4 regions of the Pantoea sp. B9002 genome follow, and region 1 is predicted to be linked to each of the others. Evidence: predicted binding sites of a transcription regulator. Region 1 holds the regulator's gene; each other region holds the start of a gene.
What was found. The regulator CRP, encoded in region 1, controls carbon source genes, mostly activating them, when cyclic AMP is high. The targets are predictions, from matches to a motif close to ATGTGANNNNNNTCACAT.
Positions count from the first base shown of each region.

Region 1 (3,133 bases):
ATGGCGATCCGCAAGGCGCGCGATCTCGGTCGTCACATCAGCTACTTCGGCCCGGAAGCCAACGACTTCGGCCTGCTGGAGCAGACGTTCAAACATTATGGCCAAACCGGCCTCGGCGAATCGCGCAAATATCTGCATACCTACGACGAAGCGGTGCCGTGGAATCAGGTGCCGGGCACTTTCACGCCGTGGCAGCCGCTGCCGGAAAACACCGATGTGCTGTTCTATGAAGGCTTGCACGGCGGCGTGGTTACCCAGCAGCAAAATGTGGCGGAGCATGTCGATCTGCTGGTTGGCGTGGTACCGATTGTTAACCTTGAGTGGATTCAGAAGCTGGTGCGTGACACCGGCGAGCGCGGCCATTCACGCGAAGCGGTGATGGATTCGGTGGTACGTTCGATGGAGGATTACATTAACTTCATCACGCCACAGTTCTCGCGCACCCACATTAACTTCCAGCGCGTGCCGACCGTTGATACCTCAAACCCGTTTGCCGCACGCGAAATTCCGTCGCTCGACGAAAGCTTCGTGGTGATTCATTTCCGTGGTCTGGAAGGCATCGCGTTCCCCTATCTGCTGGCGATGATTCAGGGATCGTTTATTTCGCACATCAATACGCTGGTGGTGCCGGGCGGCAAAATGGGATTGGCGATGGAGCTGATTATGCTGCCGCTGGTGCAGCGACTGATTGAAGGAAAGCGGATTGAATAGGTTTGGTGCGGGCTGTGAAAAGGGAGGCATGAATGCCTCCCCTACGACCGATTACAACTCGACAACCTCATAACTGTGGGTAATTTCCACACCTTTACCCAGCATGATCGCCACCGAGCAATATTTTTCCGCTGACAGATCAACCGCGCGCGCAACCGCTTTATCGCTCAATGCTTTACCGCTAACGATAAAATGCAGGTTGATGTGGGTGAAAATGCGTGGCGCTTCTTCACGGCGTTCTGAAGTAAGTTTCACTTCGCAATCGGCCACATCGCTGCGCCCTTTTTGCAGGATTGACACCACGTCAATGGCGCTACAGCCGCCCGCGGCCATCAGCACCATCTCCATTGGACTTGGCGCTTTATCACCGGAATTACCGTCCATTAATACCTGATGGCCGGATGAGGATTCTCCGAGAAAGGTAAGACCTTCCACCCATTTCACTCGTGCCTGCATTATTCTTTCTCCTGAAGCGGCGGTTTTGCCGCCAGAGTACGCTTTCACCTGACAAACAGCAATCCAGAGTAATCCCCCTTCTGCTGAAGCGAGACAACACAAGACAGCTCGCAAAAGCTGTGCTACAAACAGTGCTGAAAATATTTTCGTCATCACAGACGAAGGCCGGAAGAATCAAAAGCGTAGCTTAAGAGTCCACCCGGAATAATTTTTCCTTTACTGGAAACGCTCGACGATTAAACCGCCTGACAGGGAAAAATGCCCCCTGTATTTTGGGCACGATTACAACAGAGGATAATAGCGAATGGTTCTCGGCAAACCGCAAACAGACCCTACACTCGAATGGTTCCTGTCCCATTGCCATATTCACAAATATCCATCCAAAAGCACGCTCATCCATCAGGGTGAGAAAGCGGAAACGCTGTACTACATCGTAAAAGGTTCCGTAGCGGTACTGATTAAAGATGAAGAAGGCAAAGAGATGATTCTCTCCTACCTCAATCAGGGAGATTTCATCGGCGAACTCGGTCTTTTCGAAGAAGGCCAGGAACGTAGTGCTTGGGTGCGTGCGAAGTCTGCCTGCGAAGTGGCTGAAATTTCATACAAAAAATTCCGTCAGCTGATTCAGGTAAACCCGGATATTTTAATGCGACTTTCGTCGCAAATGGCGCGTCGTCTGCAAGTGACATCTGAGAAAGTGGGCAACCTTGCCTTCCTCGATGTCACCGGACGCATTGCGCAAACGCTGCTAAATCTGGCCAAACAGCCAGATGCGATGACTCACCCAGACGGGATGCAAATCAAAATCACCCGTCAGGAGATTGGTCAGATCGTGGGCTGCTCACGCGAAACCGTGGGTCGTATCCTGAAAATGCTGGAAGATCAGAACCTGATCTCCGCACACGGTAAAACCATCGTCGTTTACGGCACCCGCTAATTTCTTCTCACCCACGGCGTGATGGCAACATCGCGCCGTTTCTATTTGCGATGAGCTGATGTGGCGCCGAATCATCTATCATCCCGAAGTTAACTATGCGCTGCGGCAAACGCTGGTGCTGTGCCTGCCTGTGGCTCTCGGCTGGCTGTTTGGCGATCTGCAAAAAGGTCTGCTGTTCTCGTTAGTGCCTGCCTGCTGCAACATGGCGGGACTGGATACGCCGCACAAACGCTTCTTCAAACGCCTGATTGTGGGTGGTTCGCTGTTTGCCACCGGCAGTTTCCTGATGCAGATCCTCACCGCTTACCAGATTCCGCTGCCGCTGATTTTGCTGGCGCTGCCGCTGCTGATTGGCGTAACCGGCGAAATCGGCCCGCTGCACGCGCGCCTGCTGCCCGCCACACTCATCGCCGCCATCTTTACGCTCAGCTTAGTGGGACGTATGCCGATGTGGGTGCCGCCGCTGCTCTACATTGGCGGCACGCTGTGGTACGGCTTGTTCAACTGGTTCTGGTTCTGGCTGTGGAAAGAGCAGCCGATGCGCGAATCGCTCAGCCTGCTGTTCCGCGAGCTGGCCGATTATTGCGATGCCAAATACACCTTACTGACGCAGCTGACCGATCCGGAGAAAGCGCTGCCGCCGCTGCTGGCGCGCCAGCAAAAGGCGGTCGATCTCATCACCACCTGTTACCAGCAAATGCACATGCTGTCGGCGAGCCGCGATAACAGCCACAAACGCCTGACGCGCGCTTTCCAGGTGGCGCTGGATTTACAGGAACACATCTCGGTGAGTTTGCATCAGCCCGAAGAGGTGCAGAAGCTGGTTGAGGAGAGCCACGCCGAAGCGGTGATTCGCTGGAACGCGAAAATCATCTCGGCGCGGCTGCGCGTGCTGGCGGACGCGATTCTCTACCATCAGCTGCCGGATCGTTTTCACATGGAGAAACAGCTCGGCGCGCTGGAGAAAATTGCGCGCCAGCATCCGGATAATCCGGTCGGCAACTTCTGCCTGTATCACTTCAGCCGCAT
Region 1 covers NZ_JACAPA010000036.1:196,146-199,278, reverse strand. The annotation lists gene HX773_RS18090 (phosphoribulokinase) at 1-711, shown strand, start outside; gene HX773_RS18085 (OsmC family protein) at 763-1,167, opposite strand; gene crp (cAMP-activated global transcriptional regulator CRP) at 1,472-2,104, shown strand; gene HX773_RS18075 (YccS/YhfK family putative transporter) at 2,163-3,133, shown strand, end outside.

Region 2 (3,133 bases), on a different contig from region 1:
GCGCGCTTCATCCAGTATCGCTTTGATTTGCGGCACAAACTCGGCCTTCAGCGTGTTCATCTTCTCGCCCGGCACATCGATGGTGATCACACCAACGTGGTCGAGGCGCATGTGTAAATGAAAGGCGGATTCGCTCATTATTCGGCCTCCAAAACCATTGCCGTACCCAAACCGCCCGCCGCGCAGGCGGTGACCAATCCTAATCCGCCACCGCGCCGCCGCAGTTCCTGCAGCGTCTGCGTGATCATGCGTGCGCCGGTAGCGGCAAACGGATGACCATAAGCAATCGATCCGCCGAGCACGTTAAAGCGCTCTTCATTCACTTCGCCCAGCGCATGCGGACGATTCAACACCTCGCGCGCAAAGCGTTCGTCACGGAACATTTTCAGGTTGGCTAAAGTTTGTGCGGCAAAGGCTTCATGCATATCAATCAGCGTCAGATCGTTGAGCGTGATGCCGGCGCGGTCCAGCGCCAGCGGCGAGGCGTAGGCCGGTCCAAGCAGCATGTCCTGCCAGACATCAATCGCCGTAAAAGCGTAGCTGCGCAGATAGCCGAGCGGCTGAATGCCAAGTTCGCGCGCGCGCCCTTCACGCATCAGGATCACCGCTGCGGCGCCATCGGTCAGCGGCGTGCTGTTGGCGGCGGTCACCGAACCGTGGCGACGATCAAACGCCGGGCGCAGTTTGGCGTAATCGGCGGCGCTGGCGTTGAAGCGAATATTGTTGTCCTGCTCGATGGGCGCTTTCCACGGTGGCACAAACGCGGGCATCACTTCCTGGCTTAACACGCCCGATTGCCAGGCGCGCGCCGCATGCTGGTGCGAACGCAGTGCCAACGCGTCCTGCTGTTCACGCGTGATGCCGTGACTTTTCGCCATCTGCTCGGCGGTATCTCCCATGCGCAACCCGGTGGAATACTCCGCCACCGCCGGCGGCACCGGCAACAGATCGCGCGGGCGCAAACGGCGCAGGATGCTGAGTTTTTGACTGAAGCTGCGCGCTTTGTTGAGATCCACCAGCGCACGCGCCAGAGTTTTACTGACGCCAATCGGCAGCACCGAGGATGAATCCGCACCACCGGCAATGCCGGCATCGATGGTGCCCGCCATTAAACTTTCCGCCACGTTTGCCACCGCCTGAAAACTGGTGGCGCAGGCGCGACTAACGCTATACGCATCGGTATGTACGCTCAATCCGCTGCTCAGAACAATTTCACGCGCAATGTTGGGCGCTTCAGGCATCTGCACCACCTGACCAAACACCAGTTGATCGATAACGTCGACCGGTAATTCGCTGCGCGCCATCAGTTCGCTGATCACCATGCGTCCCAGCTCCAGCGCGGGAATGCCGTGGAAATCGGTCGCCTGACGGGCAAAAGGGGTGCGTAATCCGTGGGTTATGGCGATACGTTCGCCCTGACGCGTCAGCAGCGGCTGCGCTTTGCTCATTGCAATCACCTGTAATTTTCGACCGGGGCATCATTGCCAAACAGGTCTGACCTGATCATCAGTGTTAACTAAGTGTTGCTAAGTAGCCAATAAGCAGAGGAAAAAAGTGCGAGGGAATACACGAAAATGAGTTAAGGCTGCCGAAGGGGTTTCGGCAGCGGCGTGATTAGCGTAGGCCGAGCTGGAAAATCAGGGTTTCGGCCTGGCAGGCAAAGGTGAAGTCGATAGAGAGGCGCACCGCGTCGCCTTCATTGGCAAAATCCGCGCGAATATCGCAAGGATCGGATTCGACCTGACGCGCGCGTTCAGTCAAATGCGCCAGCATCGCTTCCGCCGCATGGCGATCGGCAAACACGCCAGACCAGCTTGCGGTGCAATCGGTGTTATCCATCACGGTTCCCACATCGACACAGCAGCAGGCCGCTGTTTCGTTCGCACTACACTTTTTAATGGCATCAGTCATGGTTCTCTCCTGACGATAAATTCAACATAATCGGATTATTTTCTGCCGCAAAGTGTACGCCTGCTGCGTTTTCACATCCACGATCAAGCCGCTAAGTGACGAATATCACACTAAAAATTGATCCAGAACAAAATTGAAAGCTATGTTGAGGGCGAACCGCTAAGATTTTGTTAAGCAGATCTGATTTTATCGATCAAATTAGAAATATTTAAAAAACATTATTGCAACAAATACACAGGTCGGACCTATACTCGTCGCACTGGTCTGATATGTGGTTTTGCCATCAGTCCCTACAATTCGCCGCTCTTTGTTACGCGACGTAACAACGTTAAATAATAAATCTAGATGAGGTTGTGGTCATGAACCATAAAAACCTGTTTGCAAAGTCAGCTGTGGCAGCTGCAGTAACGCTCGTCTGTTCTCATGTTTACGCCGCGGGCTTTCAACTGAATGAATTCTCAGCAATTGGTTTAGGTCGTGCATATTCCGGCGAAGGTGCGATGGGTGATACCGCCGCCTCTGCCAGCCGTAACCCGGCAACCATGGCGTTAATGGATCGCCCTTCTTTCTCTATCGGCGCGGTTTATATTGATCCTGAAGTGGATATTAGTGGTCAGAGCCCGTCTGGTCGCAGCCTCGATGCCAAAAATATTGCGCCGAATCAGTGGATCCCTAATCTTCACTACGTGCATCCGATTAACGATCAGTGGTGGATTGGTGCATCTGCGACCTCCAACTATGGTCTGGCAACCGAATTTAATGACGGCTATACCGCAGGTGGTTATGGCGGCAAAACCGACCTGATGACCGGTAATTTTAATATCAGCACCGCTTATCGACTGAATGAGAATTTCAGTTTTGGTATCGGCTTTGATGCGGTCTACGCAAAAGCGAAAATTGAGCGTTATGCCGGTGAATCTGGTGCAGCGCTGGGCATTCCTGCCAATACCCAAATTGCCCATTTAAAGGGTGATGAATGGGGTTACGGCTGGAACGCCGGCATTTTGTATGAAGTGGATAAGAACAACCGCTTCGGTTTCACCTATCGCTCAGAAGTTAAAATCGACTTTGATGGCGATTACAAAAGCAGCCTGCCGGGTTACGTAAATTCTCTGCCGCAAGCGCAGCTGTTAGGCCTGCCTTACGGCACCGGCGGCTCAACCATTCCGGGCTCTCTGACCTTAAACCTGCCAGAGATGTGGGAAGTTTCAGGATGGCATAA
Region 2 covers NZ_JACAPA010000010.1:235,031-238,163, reverse strand. The annotation lists gene fadJ (fatty acid oxidation complex subunit alpha FadJ) at 1-138, opposite strand, end outside; gene fadI (acetyl-CoA C-acyltransferase FadI) at 138-1,448, opposite strand; gene HX773_RS08285 (YfcZ/YiiS family protein) at 1,615-1,911, opposite strand; gene fadL (long-chain fatty acid transporter FadL) at 2,271-3,133, shown strand, end outside.
Region 2: HX773_RS08285 (YfcZ/YiiS family protein) is a predicted target of CRP. The motif match lies at 2,005-2,022, and genes of this name have one in related genera.

Region 3 (3,133 bases), on a different contig from region 1:
CTCAATGGCGGGATTTTTCTTTTCTAACGCCGTTACCAACCGAGCGCTTCGCCGACCAGCAAATAGAGATTGAGGGCGATCACCAGCACCACAATCAGCCGCCCGGCATTTTGCATCAGGCGCGAGTTCACCATCTCATCGCCCATCAATTCGCGGTTGCCGGTAAAGGACAACAGCGGAATCAGCGCCAGCGCGATACCAAAACTCAACAGCACCTGACTCATCACCAGAATGCGCGTCGGATCCCAGCCCGCCCAAATCACTATAAAGGAGGGCAACATGGTGATGGTGCGGCGGAACCACAGCGGAATGTGGAAGCGGATAAAGCCCTGCATCACCACTTGTCCCGCCAGCGTGCCGACCACGGTAGAGGAGAGGCCGGCAGCCACCAGACTCAAACCAAACACAATCGCCGCGGCTTCACCCAACAGCGGTTGCAGCGTTAAGTAAGCCTGATCGAGATCGACGATGCTGGAGTGACCGCTGAAGTGAAACGCGGCGGCGGCGGTTGCCATCATCGCCAGATTCACAAAGCCAGCGATGGTCATGGCGATAGCCACATCCAGCTTGGTTGAGCTGTAGCGTTGCGCCTTGCTGCCTTTGTTGCCGTGCTGCGTTAGCGCCGAGTGCAGATAAATTACGTGCGGCATAATGGTAGCGCCTAACACGCCAGCAGCAAGGAATACCGCATCCGATGTTGGTAGCGATGGCAGCGCCATGCCAACCACAAGCTCACTGACTTTGGGCTGGGAGAAAAACAGCTCCACAATATAAGCCGCCGCCACAAACAGCAGCAGACCGCCAATCACCAGTTCCAGCGGCTTCTGTCCGCGACTTTGCAGCATCAGAATCAGGTAGGTCGCGATACCGGTTAACACCGCGCCCTGCAGCAGCGAGATGCCGAGTAATAGCTTGAAGCCGAGCGCCGCGCCGATAAATTCAGCAAGATCGGTGGCCATGGCGATAATTTCCGCCTGCACCCAATAGAACCACACCGCCGGACGCGGGAAGCGATCGCGGATGTGTTCTGCAAGATTTTTGCCGGTAGCAATGCCCAGCTTGGCGGACATCAGCTGGATCAGCATCGCCATGACGTTGGCCCACACCACCACCCACAACAGCTTGTAGCCGTAGGCGGCGCCGGCCTGAATGTTGGTCGCGAAGTTGCCGGGATCGATGTAGCCAATCGCCGCAATAAAGGCGGGGCCCAGCAGCGCGAGTTTGATCTTTCTGGCTCCGCGAGCGGCGCGCTCGGCGGTGCGGCTTTCTAGCATAGTTTTACCCTGTCCTAACGCTTGTTGACCTGTCCAGATTAAGGGTCATTCAAGGCAGATGAAATTTGGTTATAGTTATTGTATTAATAGATGGTGCTATAAAGTATAGCCATTGCTATACATTGCGGTAAAGGCAGTTCTTGCTAAAAATAAGTGCAACGCAAATGACTCTACTCTTGGGTCATTTTATAGACAATGTTTTTGTGGATATTTCTTGTGATGAATTTGTAATAGGGTTGTGAGCGGTCAGACTTATCTGAGAAAAAACGCGATAGCGAATACTTATAATGTGGTTTTGATCTCGTTTTTAAGTAACGCGTTACATAGAATACGCAACAAAATACAACCCTCCTCAAATTTGGAGCCGACATGTCCCATGTTTTGCATTTTCTTTTAGCACTAGTGGTGGTAGCGGTGCTGGCCTTGCTGGTCAGCCACGATCGTAAAAGCATCCGTCTTCGTTATATCGTTCAACTTCTGGTAATCGAAGTTCTGCTGGCCTGGTTCTTCCTGAACTCATCCATCGGTCTCGGCTTTGTGCAGGGCTTCGCCGGTTTCTTTGATCATCTGCTCAAATATGCCGCCGAAGGCACCAACTTCGTGTTTGGCAATATGAGCGAAAAAGGTCTCGCTTTCTTCTTCCTCAACGTGCTTTGCCCCATCATTTTCATCTCTGCGTTAATCGGTATTTTGCAGCACTTCCGCATCTTGCCGTGGGTGATTCGCGGCATTGGTACCGTGCTGTCAAAAGTAAACGGTATGGGCAAACTGGAATCCTTTAACGCTGTAAGCTCTCTGATTTTGGGACAGTCAGAAAACTTCATCGCCTATAAAGATATCCTTGGCAAAATGTCACAGCGCCGCATGTACACCATGGCAGCGACTGCAATGTCGACGGTTTCCATGTCGATTGTCGGCGCTTACATGACCATGCTGCAGCCAAAATATGTGGTGGCCGCGCTGGTACTGAACATGTTCAGCACCTTTATCGTGCTGTCGCTGATTAACCCGTACCGCGTGGATAGCGAAGAAGATCTGCAACTTCAGGATCTGCATAAAGGCCAGAGCTTCTTCGAAATGCTGGGCGAATACATTCTCGCCGGTTTTAAAGTTGCGATGATTGTTGCCGCAATGCTGATTGGTTTTATCGCCTTGATTACCGGTCTGAACGCGCTGTTCGATCTGATTTTCGGCATCAGCTTCCAGGGCGTGCTGGGTTATGTGTTCTATCCATTTGCGTGGGTGATGGGCGTTCCTTCACACGAAGCGCTGCAAGTGGGCAGCATCATGGCGACCAAACTGGTTTCCAACGAATTCGTGGCAATGATGGATCTGCAGAAAATCGCCGGTCAGCTGTCGCCACATTCGGAAGGTATTCTCTCGGTGTTCCTCGTCTCCTTCGCTAACTTCTCCTCTATCGGGATTGTGGCGGGTGCGATTAAAGGTCTGCACGAAGAGCAAGGTAACGTGGTTTCACGCTTCGGCCTGAAACTGCTGTACGGTTCAACGCTGGTGAGCGTGCTGTCAGCCGCTATCGCTGGTCTGGTGTTGGCCTTCTGATATAAGGGGCGAGCTGCGGCTCGCCCTTCTCTTCTTAATTATTTCAATCGGTTCTATCCCGCGTCGCCTGCGCTTTTCCCCCGCTATCACCCGCTTTACTGTTAAACGCAAAACCTTTGCACAATATTGAATTTCCGTTCACACCGCCTGCGCCCGTAGTTTTTCTCCATGACGTCACTTCAGGAGAACCGCATGAGCATTCAATTCCTTGGCATGATTGGCCACCGCCTCGCCTCCGAAATCATTCCGGCTAGCGGCCCGCTGTTCGATAAAGATTACATTGCGCGTTTTGCGCGGGC
Region 3 covers NZ_JACAPA010000010.1:200,301-203,433, reverse strand. The annotation lists gene HX773_RS08105 (Nramp family divalent metal transporter) at 33-1,274, opposite strand; gene HX773_RS08100 (NupC/NupG family nucleoside CNT transporter) at 1,644-2,834, shown strand; gene HX773_RS08095 (LLM class flavin-dependent oxidoreductase) at 3,027-3,133, shown strand, end outside.
Region 3: HX773_RS08100 (NupC/NupG family nucleoside CNT transporter) is a predicted target of CRP. The motif match lies at 1,562-1,579, and genes of this name have one in related genera.

Region 4 (3,133 bases), 170 kb from region 1:
TAGTGGGTGCGAAAAGGGAGAGTGAGATGCGTCACATTTTAATCTATTGAAAATTATAACTTTTGTGTGAATTGATTATTTATGCGGATTTTGTGTTGCGCGATATTTCGCCATATCGTGTAAAAGTAATGTTACATTTTTGTGGTGATGAATTTAGGCTTGGCCGCGCAAAGCTGCCAGAAGAAAAATGCATCACCTTGGCGGAAAAGTGATCAGCGCGATCGGCGGCGCCAGAGGAAGCGAATCACGAAAAACTCAATCGCGCCCAGCAGCAAAAACCACAAACTAAAGACGATGGTATACAGCTGATTAACATCCATCAGATGCAGGCTTTCCTGCAGTTGTTTTGCCAGCTCAATGCCAAATGAAGGCGCGGGCAGCAGCAGGGCGGAAAGAAAGCCCAGCAGCAGAATGCCGCCTGGGATAATCAGCGTTTCGAATGGGTTATTCATGGTCATTTTCCAAATCAGTTAGCGCGGGCATTAGCGCATAAAACCGCGCTACGGCGCAATCCCCGAGCCGAATCGCGCTAAGAAATTTCTTCTATTCCATTCACTTAGCGTCAAAAATAGCGAAAGTTAAGAGTTATAGCCTTTGCTATACTTAAAGCCCTGATTTTACTGTCTTTTTTTTGCCGTTTTTGCGTGTTAGACTGCGCGCACTTTTTCATTACTGAACAATAAATGCGGAGAAGTAACGGCTTTAGTGCCGGTTCCGCGGCATTGATTGAAAACCCATGACATTTATCGCAACCCTGATCCTGGCCTTTGGTATGTCGATGGACGCTTTCGCCGCAGCACTGGGCAAAGGCGCGTCGCTGCATCGCCCAGGTTTCAAAGAGGCACTGCGAACCGGCCTGATTTTCGGCGTCATCGAAATGTTGACGCCGCTGATTGGCTGGGCAATTGGCCTCGCGGCCAGCCGCTACATCATGGCGTGGGATCACTGGGTGGCGTTCGTGCTGTTAACCGTGCTGGGCGGTCGTATGATGATGGAAGGTTTTCGTCAAACCGCCGATGAGCCGTGCGAAGCGCCGCAGCGTCACGGTTTTATGGTGCTGGCGTTAACCGCCGTCGCCACCAGTCTTGATGCGCTGGCCGTCGGCGTTGGCCTGGCGTTCCTGCAGGTGAATATCATCATGACCGCCGTCACCATCGGCGCGGCGACCACCATCATGGCAACCACCGGCGTGTTGGTTGGCCGCTTTATCGGTCCGGTGATGGGCAAATGGGCTGAAGTGCTGGGCGGCGTAGTGCTGATCAGCATTGGCTGCACCATTTTAAGCGAGCATTTAGGCTGGTTTAATTAACCATGCTGCTGCCTGGTGCGCATAAATGCGCACCCTACGAATTCAACTGCGTATAAATGCGCATCGTACAAATTCAACTGCGCCAATTTAGGGTCGCCATTTATGGCGACCTCTTCTTAACATCCGCACCAAACCCCAATTATGTGATCTACTTCAAAAATAATTGCGCTAAAAACGCTCAGCGGCTATACTTTTTGCGTATTTCTTCAACAATTTTTGAACCAGGTGCTCTATGAAACGCTTTTTCCGCTACGTGTTCCGCTCTTATGTTGAGACTTTTAAACACGTACCGCCGGGTGCTTTAAACTAAGCATTCCGCCAGATACCCTCGATAATCGCGGTCAGGGATCGACCTGTGGTTATCAACTGTTTTCTTATCTCTCCAGCCGCTAATCTCCCCATTTTTCCCCTAACTCTCTGATTAACCTCTTCAGCCATCACTTTTCGATCTGGCTATAGCCTCACGTTATACCCCGCCACTAAACAAGCATTCGTCACCCCATCTTCTGCATGAAATAGTCAATTCAGGCCCTATAAACCGTCTGAAACGAGAAACATCATGCTGATCCCACAACCTTATTTACTCTTCCTCGGCGACGTAACCGATCCACTGGCCGCTAAAACCGCACGCGGCATTCACGTCTGGCGTCCAGAGCAGTGCGTTGGCGAAATTAAGCTGCCGGGCTGCACCGTCACGCTTGGCCTCGAGGTCCTCGACATCGCCGCTGCCAAAGCGCGCGGTGCCAAAACGCTGGTGCTCGGCACCGCCAATGCCGGCGGTTACTTGCCCACGCATTGGCTCGACACGGTCAAAAGCGCCATCTCAGCCGGGATGAACGTTGCCAGCGGTTTGCACCATCGTCTGGTGGATGAGCCGGAGCTGGTGGCGTTGGCCAAAGAGTTCGGCGTTGAGCTGTTCGACCTGCGCCACATGCGTCCAAAACTGGACGTAGGCAGCGGTAAAAAGCGCACAGGTAAGCGTGTACTTACTGTCGGCACCGATTGCTCGGTAGGCAAGATGTACACCTCGCTGGCGCTGGAAGCCGCGATGCGCGAACGCGGCATGAAAGCCGATTTCCGCGCCACCGGCCAGACCGGTATTTTGGTAGCAGGCGAAGGTATCGCGATTGATGCGGTGATTGCCGACTTCATCGCCGGCGCGGTCGAAGCGCTGTCGCCAGCCAATGACGCCGATCACTGGGATATCGTTGAAGGTCAGGGTTCGCTGTTCCATCCTTCCTACGCTGGCGTCAGCATGGGCCTGATCCACGGTGCGCAGCCGCACTGGCTGGTGATGTGCCATGAAATGGGCCGTCCGCATATGCGTCATCTGCCGCATCAGCCAATGGTCAGCCTGAAAGATTGCGTCGAAGCCAACCTGCGCGCGGCGCACGTCACCAGCGACGCGGTACAGCTGGCCGGTTTCGCCATCAACACCTCGAACTACAGCGAAGACGAAGCGCGCGCCTATTGTGCAGAGATCAGCGCCGAATTCGGCGTGCCTGCTACCGATCCGGTGCGTTTCGGCATTGCGGATATCGCCGCGCTGCTGCAGGAGCGTGGCTAACATGCGGCGCATGCAGATTGAAGTGCTGGAGCTGCCGCTGGCGCGTCCGTTCGCCATCTCACGCGGTACGCGCACCGCAGTCACGGTGATTCGCGTGACGCTGGAGCAGAACGGCTTTATTGGCCGCGGCGAATGTACGCCAACGCCGCGCTACGATGAAACGCCAGAGAGCGTCAACGCCGAACTGGAAGCGCTGCGCGCCGACATTGAAGCGGGCCTGAGCCGCCTCGATCTGCAAAGCCGTTTGTCTGCCGGTT
Region 4 covers NZ_JACAPA010000036.1:23,003-26,135, forward strand. The annotation lists gene HX773_RS17310 (DUF1158 domain-containing protein) at 213-452, opposite strand; gene mntP (manganese efflux pump MntP) at 737-1,309, shown strand; gene azuC (stress response protein AzuC) at 1,542-1,619, shown strand; gene dgcN (N-acetyltransferase DgcN) at 1,869-2,876, shown strand; gene dgcA (N-acetyl-D-Glu racemase DgcA) at 2,878-3,133, shown strand, end outside.
Region 4: azuC (stress response protein AzuC) is a predicted target of CRP. The motif match lies at 1,451-1,468, and genes of this name have one in related genera.